Regions from separate parts of the Bradyrhizobium nivariense genome, predicted to be linked through region 3. Evidence: predicted binding sites of a transcription regulator. Region 3 holds the regulator's gene; each other region holds the start of a gene.
What was found. The regulator HrcA, encoded in region 3, represses chaperone genes, less so after heat shock. The targets are predictions, from matches to a motif close to GTTAGCACTCNCNNNNNGNGAGTGCTAAC.
Positions count from the first base shown of each region.

Region 1: a site for HrcA is predicted at 1,207-1,235, ahead of QCM77_RS17450 (co-chaperone GroES). Genes of this name have one in related genera too.
Region 2: a site for HrcA is predicted at 1,998-2,026, ahead of QCM77_RS38670 (co-chaperone GroES). Genes of this name have one in related genera too.

Region 1 is NZ_JARWCR020000018.1:133,276-136,549, reverse strand. It holds gene QCM77_RS17460 (cupin domain-containing protein) at 1-428, opposite strand, end outside; gene QCM77_RS17455 (usg protein) at 613-900, opposite strand; gene QCM77_RS17450 (co-chaperone GroES) at 1,279-1,593, shown strand; gene groL (chaperonin GroEL) at 1,639-3,274, shown strand, end outside.
Region 2 is NZ_JARWCR020000078.1:21,721-24,994, forward strand. It holds gene groL (chaperonin GroEL) at 1-1,446, opposite strand, end outside; gene QCM77_RS38670 (co-chaperone GroES) at 1,609-1,905, opposite strand; gene QCM77_RS38675 (hypothetical protein) at 2,222-2,743, shown strand; gene QCM77_RS38680 (protein phosphatase CheZ) at 2,945-3,274, opposite strand, start outside.
Region 3 is NZ_JARWCR020000006.1:159,270-162,543, forward strand. It holds gene rdgB (RdgB/HAM1 family non-canonical purine NTP pyrophosphatase) at 1-398, opposite strand, end outside; gene rph (ribonuclease PH) at 410-1,123, opposite strand; gene hrcA (heat-inducible transcriptional repressor HrcA) at 1,305-2,393, shown strand; gene grpE (nucleotide exchange factor GrpE) at 2,490-3,095, shown strand; gene pncA (bifunctional nicotinamidase/pyrazinamidase) at 3,173-3,274, opposite strand, start outside.

The sequences.
Region 1 (3,274 bases), on a different contig from region 3:
CTGCCCTCTTTCATCAGCGTCTCACCCTCGCCGTCCATATAGGTCTTCACCCAGCCCTTAAGCACGTAGACCATCTGGAATTCGACGTCGTGGAAGTGCAGCTTCGACACCTCGTCCGGATTGCAGGGGCCTTGCAGGCGGATCACATGCGCCTGCGCGAGGCCGTGGCTTGCAGCGGCGATGCCGAGGTCGCGGTATTTTGCGTAGGCGCGCAGGCCGTCGGCTTTGAAATCCTCTTCGCGGTGATGGCTGATGGCGATGCGCTGCTTGGGACGCGCGGGCTTTTTCGGAGTGACAGTGCGCGCCTTCGCTCTCACCGCCTTGGCTTTCACCGCCTTGCGCGCCGATAATCGGGGCGCGGCCTTGGCTCCGCTCCGCTTCTTCACCGCGGCTTGCGATGCGGTGCGCGATTTTGCCTTCTTGGCCATGGGCTGGCCTCCCTGTTGTTGTTATGGGGAGAGGCTAGCACAGAATGCGAAATCGTAGGGTGGGTGGGCCCCGCGGCTGCGCGAAGCGCAGTCCGCTTGGCGTGACCCACCCCTTTGCTTCGCAATCGTTGATGCATGGAGGGTTACGCTGACGCTAACCCACCCTGCAGCACCGCATTTGCCTTCAATGCAGCCGGAACACGCCGTCCACCGCGCGCAGCTCGGCCGGCTTGATCAGCTTGGAATGCACGACCGTCACCGAATGCAGCGGGCCGTCGAGCTTCTCCTGCCAGAACGCCAGGAAATCCGTCAGCGCCGGAAATTTCGGAAACATGTCGTAATTCTGCCAGACATAGGTCTGGAGCAGCGAGCGATGATCCGGCATCCGATAGAGAATTTCGGCCGTCGTCAGCCCGTAACCCAGCGCCTGTTTCCGGAAATCGTCGGAAACAACCCCAACCCGCGAGACCATGCCAACCTCCTTTGCAGGAGCGCATATTCAAGGGGTGGCGTTCCGGTACGCCCTACGAGCCACCCGGTGGAGATGCGCTCACATGAGGCAAATGTGACGCAAACTGATAATCCATCTCAAGCCCAAAAGTTTAACAAGCTGTTGAAATTCAATGCGTTAGCAGCAGATGCGGCACCGTGCTAATACGGCCCCCGGGGCCGGTTAACGATGGTAAAGAATTCTGGCAGACAGCGCTTCTGAGTGCTGATTTTTCTGGTAGAAGCCCTTGCCCCCGCAAAAATCCTGGCTTATCTGAGCTTCACCCGCATTGGCACTCGCGGGCATCGACTGCTAACACCCCTGAAAACATCAAGCTAAACAAATGCTTAGGAGGACTGCATGAAATTCCGTCCGCTTCACGACCGCGTCGTGGTCAAGCGCATCGACGCAGAAGAGAAGACCGCTGGCGGCATCATCATTCCCGACACCGTCAAGGAAAAGCCCTCGCAGGGCGAAATCGTCGCTGTCGGTCCCGGTGGTCGCGACGAAGCCGGCAAGCTGATCCCGATCGACCTGAAGGTCGGCGACCGCGTGCTGTTCGGCAAGTGGTCCGGCACTGAAGTCAAGATCGACAACGTCGATCTGCTGATCATGAAGGAAAGCGATGTCATGGGCGTCCTCGACGTCCCCGCTTCCAAGAAGAAGGCGGCCTAACAGCCCCCTCTCCCCACCCAGCTAGACACCTAAGGAAAAATCCACATGGCAGCTAAAGAAGTCAAATTCTCGGTTGATGCGCGCGACAAGATGCTGCGCGGCGTCGACATTCTCGCCAACGCGGTGAAGGTCACGCTCGGCCCGAAGGGCCGCAACGTCGTGCTCGACAAGTCGTTCGGCGCTCCCCGCATCACCAAGGACGGCGTTACCGTCGCCAAGGAGATCGAGCTCGAGGACAAGTTCGAGAACATGGGCGCGCAGATGGTGCGCGAAGTCGCCTCCAAGTCCGCTGACGCGGCCGGCGACGGCACCACCACCGCCACCGTGCTCGCCCAGGCGATCGTGCGTGAAGGCGCCAAGTCGGTTGCCGCCGGCATGAATCCGATGGACCTCAAGCGCGGCATCGACCTCGCGGTCGAAGCCGTCGTTGCGGACCTCGTCAAGAACTCCAAGAAGGTCACCTCGAACGACGAGATCGCCCAGGTCGGCACCATCTCGGCCAACGGTGACGCGGAGATCGGCAAGTTCCTCGCCGACGCCATGAAGAAGGTCGGCAACGAGGGTGTCATCACCGTCGAGGAAGCCAAGTCGCTCGAGACCGAGCTCGACGTCGTCGAGGGCATGCAGTTCGACCGCGGCTACATCTCGCCCTACTTCGTCACCAACGCCGACAAGATGCGCGTTGAGATGGACGACGCCTACATCCTCATCAACGAGAAGAAGCTCTCCTCGCTGAACGAGCTGCTCCCGCTGCTCGAGGCTGTGGTGCAGACCGGCAAGCCGCTGGTCATCGTCGCCGAGGACGTCGAAGGCGAAGCGCTCGCGACCCTGGTCGTGAACCGTCTCCGTGGCGGCCTGAAGGTCGCTGCGGTCAAGGCTCCGGGCTTCGGCGATCGCCGCAAGGCCATGCTGCAGGACATCGCGATCCTGACCGGCGGCCAGGCCATCTCGGAAGATCTCGGCATCAAGCTCGAGAACGTCACGCTCAACATGCTCGGTCGCGCCAAGAAGGTGATGATCGACAAGGAGAACACCACGATCGTCAACGGCGCCGGCAAGAAGGCCGACATCGAGGCGCGCGTGGCCCAGATCAAGGCGCAGATCGAGGAGACCACCTCGGACTACGACCGTGAGAAGCTCCAGGAGCGTCTGGCCAAGCTCGCCGGCGGCGTCGCGGTGATCCGCGTCGGCGGCGCGACCGAAGTCGAGGTGAAGGAGCGCAAGGATCGCGTTGATGACGCGATGCATGCGACCCGCGCGGCTGTCGAGGAAGGCATCGTCCCGGGCGGCGGCGTCGCCCTGCTCCGTGCTTCCGAGCAGCTCAAGGGCCTGCGCACCAAGAACGACGACCAGAAGACCGGCGTCGAGATCGTGCGCAAGGCGCTCTCGGCTCCCGCTCGCCAGATCGCGATCAACGCCGGTGAAGATGGCTCGGTGATCGTCGGCAAGGTCCTCGAGAACAAGGCCTACGCCTACGGCTTCGACTCCCAGACCGGCGAATATGGCGACCTCGTCAAGAAGGGCATCATCGACCCGACCAAGGTGGTCCGTACCGCGATCCAGAACGCAGCTTCGGTTGCGGCCCTGCTGATCACCACGGAAGCCATGGTCGCCGAGCTGCCCAAGAAGGGCGGCTCCGGCCCCGCGATGCCTCCGGGCGGCGGCATGGGCGGCATGGACT
Region 2 (3,274 bases), on a different contig from region 3:
CTGGGCGTCGAAGCCGAAGGTCTCGGACTTGTTCTCCAGGATCTTGCCGACGACGATCGAGCCTTCCACGCCCGCGTTCTCGGCGATCTGGCGAAGCGGAGCTTCCAGCGCCTTCAACACGATGTTGATGCCGGCCTGCACGTCCGCATTGGCGTTGGTGAGGCGGCCCACCGCCTTCTTGGCGCGGAGCAGCGCGACGCCGCCGCCGGGGACGATGCCTTCCTGCACCGCGGCGCGGGTGGCGTTGAGCGCGTCCTCGACGCGGTCCTTCTTCTCCTTGACCTCGATCTCGGTCGCGCCGCCGACGCGGATCACCGCGACGCCGCCGGCGAGCTTGGCGAGGCGCTCCTGGAGCTTCTCACGGTCGTAGTCCGAGCTGGTCTCCTCGATCTGGGCCTTGATCTGGCCGACGCGGGCCTCGATCTCCGGCTTCTTGCCGGCGCCCTTGACGATCGTGGTGTTCTCCTTGTCGATCACCACCTTGCCCGCGCGACCCAGCATCTTCACCGTGACGCTCTCGAGCTTGATGCCGAGGTCTTCGGAGATGAGCTGACCGCCGGTGAGGATCGCGAGGTCCTCGAGCATGGCCTTGCGGCGATCACCGAAGCCCGGCGCCTTGACGGCGGCGACCTTCAGGCCGCCACGGAGGCGGTTGACCACCAGGGTGGCCAGCGCCTCGCCCTCGACGTCCTCGGCGATGATGACGAGCGGCTTGCCCGACTGCACCACGGCTTCCAGCACGGGCAGCATGGCCTGCAGGCCGGAGAGCTTCTTCTCGTGCAGGAGGATGTAGGCGTCCTCGAGCTCGGCGGTCATCTTCTCGGGGTTGGTGACGAAGTAGGGCGACAGATAGCCGCGGTCGAACTTCATGCCCTCGACGATGTCCACCTCGGTGTCGAGCGACTTGTTCTCCTCGACGGTGATGACGCCCTCGTTGCCGACCTTCTGCATCGCCTGCGCGATCATCTTGCCGATGGCAGCATCGCCGTTGGCCGAGATGGTGCCGACTTGGGCGACCTCGGAGGAAGCGGCGACCGGCTTGGCGCGCTTCTCGATGTCCTTGACGACGGCCGCAACCGCGGCGTCGATGCCGCGCTTGAGGTCCATCGGGTTCATGCCGGCAGCAACCGACTTGGCGCCTTCGCGCACGATGGCCTGGGCCAGCACGGTCGCGGTGGTGGTGCCGTCGCCGGCGAGGTCGTTGGTCTTGGAGGCGACCTCACGGACCATCTGGGCGCCCATGTTCTCGAACTTGTCTTCGAGCTCGATCTCCTTGGCGACGGTGACGCCGTCCTTGGTGATGCGGGGCGCGCCAAAACTCTTCTCGATGAGGACGTTGCGGCCCTTCGGACCGAGCGTCACCTTGACGGCGTTGGCGAGAATGTCGACGCCGCGCAGCATGCGTTCGCGCGCGTCTCCGGAAAACTTGACGTCCTTGGCAGCCATGTTCTGCAATCCCTGTTACTTCGTGATGGGTCTTGTTTCGTGATGTGTCTTGTGTGTTCGTCGCATCAATTCCGGGATCCGAAGTGAGAACCCGGCGGAATGATGGATGCCCGGATCTGATGATCCGGGCATGGCATTCAGCGGCCGTTCAGGCGTCTGGCCTTAGGCCATCACGCCCATGATGTCGGACTCTTTCATGATCAGGAGATCTTCGTTGTCGATCTTGACCTCGGTGCCCGACCACTTGCCGAACAGCACGCGGTCGCCGACCTTGAGGTCGATCGGGATCAGCTTTCCAGCCTCGTCGCGGCCGCCGGGGCCAACGGCGACGATTTCGCCCTGGGACGGCTTTTCCTTGGCGGTGTCGGGAATGATGATGCCGCCCTTGGTCTTTGCCTCGGCATCGATACGTTTGACCACGACACGGTCATGCAGCGGACGAAATTTGGATTTAGCCATGACGTTTCCCTTTGGAGGCTCGCTTCGGAAGTAGTGGAGGTGGGTGAGGGGCAGCGCTGCCGTCCGCCCTCTTGCAAGGATCGAACGGCGCGCTTAGCAATCGGTCTTTCCGAGTGCTAATAGTCCGCCCGGGAATATGGCTTGGCCGCGATCCTGTCAAGCAAAGGTGGTTAAGCGATTGGTGAGGCGGATATAGGATGGTGGCATTGGAAACTTGTTCGGAGCGTCGGCGTATAAAAGGACGCCATTGCTCCGGCAGCGGTTTTGCGCTTGGCTGCGTGTGGGGTGCGGCCATGGTCTTGTTCGGGGGAATGCCATGATCAGTTCAGCTCACGCGCGCACGGTCGCCAATCTGGCGGCGGCCTCTTGCCTGGCGCTGCTGCTGGGCGCTTGCGGCGGCGGCATGAGCCTGCCGTCCTTCTCTTCGTCCTCACCGCCGCCCGAGGCCGAGCCCGGCGCCGGTCCGGAAATGCCCGCGTCGATCCGCGCCGACGAGGTCGTCGGCCGCTGGGGCCTCGCCTCGTTCCAGAACCCGGCCGACCGCGCCCGCACCGAGGCTGCCGCCCGGGCCCAGTGCAAAAATCCCTACGTGATCACCGCCGGTTCCTCCGGCGGTGTGATCATGCATCTGGCGGACCAGGCGACGCCGCAGGAGCTGCGGCTGAAGGGCTCGCCCAGCGGCAAGAACTATATCGGGCCGGCGGGTCCGACGCCCGGCGAGCAGGACCGCGAGATCGTCTCCTTCGACGGCCGCGTCCTCATCACCCGCTTCATCGACAAGGACGCCGCCACCCGCTACGGCAACATGGTCTACGTCCGCTGCGCGCCGAGAGCGTAGGCACCGCTCGTCGTCATGCCACGCGAAGGCGAGGCATCCAGTAATCGCCGCCAGTGCTTGAGCCGAGATGCCCGCGTTTACTGGATCGTCCGCCCCGGTGCGCATTTGCGCACAAGGCGGACGATGACAGTGGCGGAAGGGGCCCAAACAAAAAAACGCCGGCTTGCGCCGGCGTTTTGTTTTTCAGAGTGTCGCGTCCGCTCAGTCGAACAGCGCGTCGATGTCGTCCTGCGAGGCGTGGCCGACGTCGCCGGCGAGCTTCGGGCCGTTGAGGAGTTTTTCGTCCTCGCTGCGGGTGTCGGCCGGCGCGGGCACATGGGACTTGATCGCGTCGACCCCGCCCCAGATCTCCATCATGGAGTTGATGTGCTGCTCGATGAACTTCATCGTGGTCATGACCTTGCTGATGCGCTGGCCGGTCAGGTCCTGGAAGTTGCAGGCTTCGAAGATCGAGATGACGCGTTCCTGGATGTCGTCGGCGAGCAGCTTCTGCTGATCGGCCGATTGCACCTTGGACATCGCGCTGGCCGC
Region 3 (3,274 bases):
GCAACGCAGAGCGCGGAAACGAAATGCGCCTTGCGTTTGGCGGGCGTGGTCGCGCCGCGCTCCTGCAACAGCCGTTCGATCTGCGCCATCGCCGCGGCAAAATCCTTGTTCGGACCGGCCCAGCGCGCCGAGTAGATGCCGGGCGCGCCATCGAGCGCGTCGACCACGATGCCGGAATCATCGGCGAAAGACGGAAGCTTCGTCACCTGCGCTGCCGCGATCGCCTTGATCGCGGCATTGCTGCGGAAATCGTTTCCGGTTTCTTCCGGCTCGGGAACGCCTAGCTCGCCGGCCGACACCGCCTCGATGCCGTATGGCGCGAGCAGCTCCTTCATCTCGGCGAGCTTGCCGGGATTGTGGGTTGCGATGACGAGCTTTCCGGTGATTCGGCGATGCATCGGCCTATTGACTACGCTACCGCCAGTTTCTGCAAGTCCACGAGACGCGCGACGCCCTTGCGCGCCAGCGCCATCAGCGCCAGGAACTCGGCTTCCGTGAACGGCTCGCGTTCCGCGGTGCCTTGGACTTCGATGATGCGGCCATCGCCCGTCATGACGAAATTGGCGTCGGTGTCGGCTTCGGAATCCTCGGCATAGTCGAGGTCGAGCACGGGCGTGCCGTTGTAGATGCCGCAGGAGATCGCGGCGACGTTGTCGCGCAACACGTTGGCCTTGATCATGTTGCGCGCCTTCATCCAATTGACGCAATCGGCGAGCGCGACCCAGGCACCCGTGATCGAGGCCGTGCGGGTGCCGCCGTCGGCCTGGAGCACGTCGCAATCGACCGTGATCTGGCGCTCACCGAGCGCTTCGAGATTGATGATGGTGCGAAGCGAGCGGCCGATCAGGCGCTGAATTTCGACGGTGCGGCCGCTCTGCTTTCCAGCGGAGGCCTCGCGGCGGGTGCGTTCCGAGGTCGCGCGCGGCAGCATGCCGTATTCGGCGGTGACCCAGCCGCGGCCCTGGCCCTTCAGCCATGGCGGCAGGCGGTCTTCCAGCGTGGCGGTGACCAGCACATGGGTGTCGCCGAATTTCACCAGGCACGAGCCTTCCGCATATTTGACCACGCCGCGCTCCAGCGTCACGGGGCGCAATTCGTCGGGCGCACGGCGGCTTGGCCGCATGGGAATTCCTCCAAAACTCTCGGAAAAGGGCTGTTCGCGGTGCTTGTAGGTGGGGTGAGGGTGGGCGGCAAGGGGGAAGATCAAGGCCTTATTCACCCCCGTTTTTCCATCCGCGAACGCCACGCTTGTCAGAAGCGCCCGGGATAGACAAATTACGTGGATCCGAGAGGAGTTACCGTCAGTGGCCCATCACGATCCGATCCATCTGATCGCGCCGCGCGCGGGCCTCGCCCAGCTCAACGAGCGTTCCCGCGACATCTTTCGTCAAATTGTCGAAAGCTATCTCGCGACCGGGGAGCCGGTGGGCTCGCGCAATATTTCGCGCCTGATCGCCATGCCGCTGTCGCCGGCCTCGGTCCGCAACGTCATGGCCGACCTGGAACAGCTCGGCCTGATCTACGCCCCGCATACCTCCGCCGGCCGGCTGCCAACGGAACTCGGCCTGCGCTTCTTCGTCGATGCCCTGATGCAGATCGGCGACCTCACCGAGGCCGAGCGGCAGGCGATCCAGAGTCAGCTCGCCTCCGTCGGCCAGGCGCAATCAGTCGAGGCTGCGCTGGAGGAGGCACTAACGCGTTTGTCCGGCCTGACCCGGGCCGCCGCAGTCGTCCTGACGCCAAAATCTAATGCGCGGCTGAAACATATCGAATTCGTCCGCCTGGAACCGGAGAAGGCGCTGGTGATCCTGGTCGGCGAGGATGGCCAGGTCGAAAACCGCGTGCTGGTGCTGCCGCTCGGGGTTCCCTCCTCGGCACTCACCGAGGCCGGCAATTTCCTCAATGCGCGAATCCGCGGCCGGACCTTGGCCGAGGCGCGGCTCGAGCTCGAGACCGCACTCGGAGAGGCCCGTGCCGAGCTCGATCAGCTCACGCAAAAGGTGATTTCCGCCGGTATCGCCAACTGGTCCGGCGGCGAGAACGAGGACCGCCAGCTCATCGTCCGCGGCCACGCCAATTTGCTCGAAGATTTGCATGCGCTGGACGATCTGGAGCGCGTTCGCCTGCTGTTCGACGATCTCGAAACCAAGCGCGGCGTGATCGACCTGCTCGGCCGGGCCGAGACCGCGGAAGGCGTGCGGATCTTCATCGGCAGTGAGAACAAGCTGTTCTCGCTGTCGGGCTCGTCCACCATCATCTCGCCCTATCGGGATGCCGCCGGCCATATCGTCGGCGTTTTGGGCGTAATCGGGCCGACGCGGCTGAATTATGCCCGCGTGATCCCGACCGTGGATTACGCGGCCCGCATCGTCAGCCAGCTTCTGGGGGGCTGACCGGCGTTTCCCCCGATCACGGGCGCTTGCTTTTCGGCGCCCGAAGCACGATATCCGGGCCAGAAACCCCCTGAGACGAATGCGAAAAGAGAGCCGATGACCGATCGAGACCGGCAACCCGAAGACACGACTGCTGCGGCCGGCGAGCCCGTGGTGTCAAAACCCTACATCATGCCCGACGATCCGGAGCTGGGCTCGGTCGAGGTGTTGCAGAAGGAAGTCGCCGAGGCGCGCGACCGCATGCTGCGGACGCTGGCGGAGATGGAGAACCTGCGCAAGCGGACCACCAAGGAGGTCGCTGACGCCCGCCTCTACGGCATCACCGGCTTTGCCCGCGACGTGCTCGACATCGCCGACAACCTGCAGCGCGCGCTCGATGCCGTTCCGGCCGAAGCTCGTGCGGCGGCTGATCCCGGCCTGGCCTCGCTGATCGAGGGCGTCGAGCTGACCGAGCGCTCGCTGCTCAACGCGCTGGAAAAACACGGCGTGAAGAAATTCGACCCCTCGGGCCAGAAGTTCGACCCGAACTTCCAGCAGGCGATGTTTGAGGTGCCTGATGCGTCGGTGCCCCCGGGCACCGTTGTGCAGGTCATGCAGGCCGGCTACACCATCGGCGAACGCGTGCTGCGTCCCGCTTTGGTCGGTGTCGCCAAGGGCGGCGCGAAGGCCGCGCCCGCCGCCAACAGCAACGAGCCGGTGTAGCTCTCAATCCTCATGGTGAGGACGCGCGCGAACAAGCGCGCTCCTCGGGATGAGGGTCTTGCAGTTTTTAGCCGCGCCTACGCGCTCGCCGCGATATCCGCAGACTGAATCCGCTTCACGCCGGCCTTGGCCATATCGGCCCAAGCTTTTGCGAGCGAACCCTGATTGTCGATGCCGCG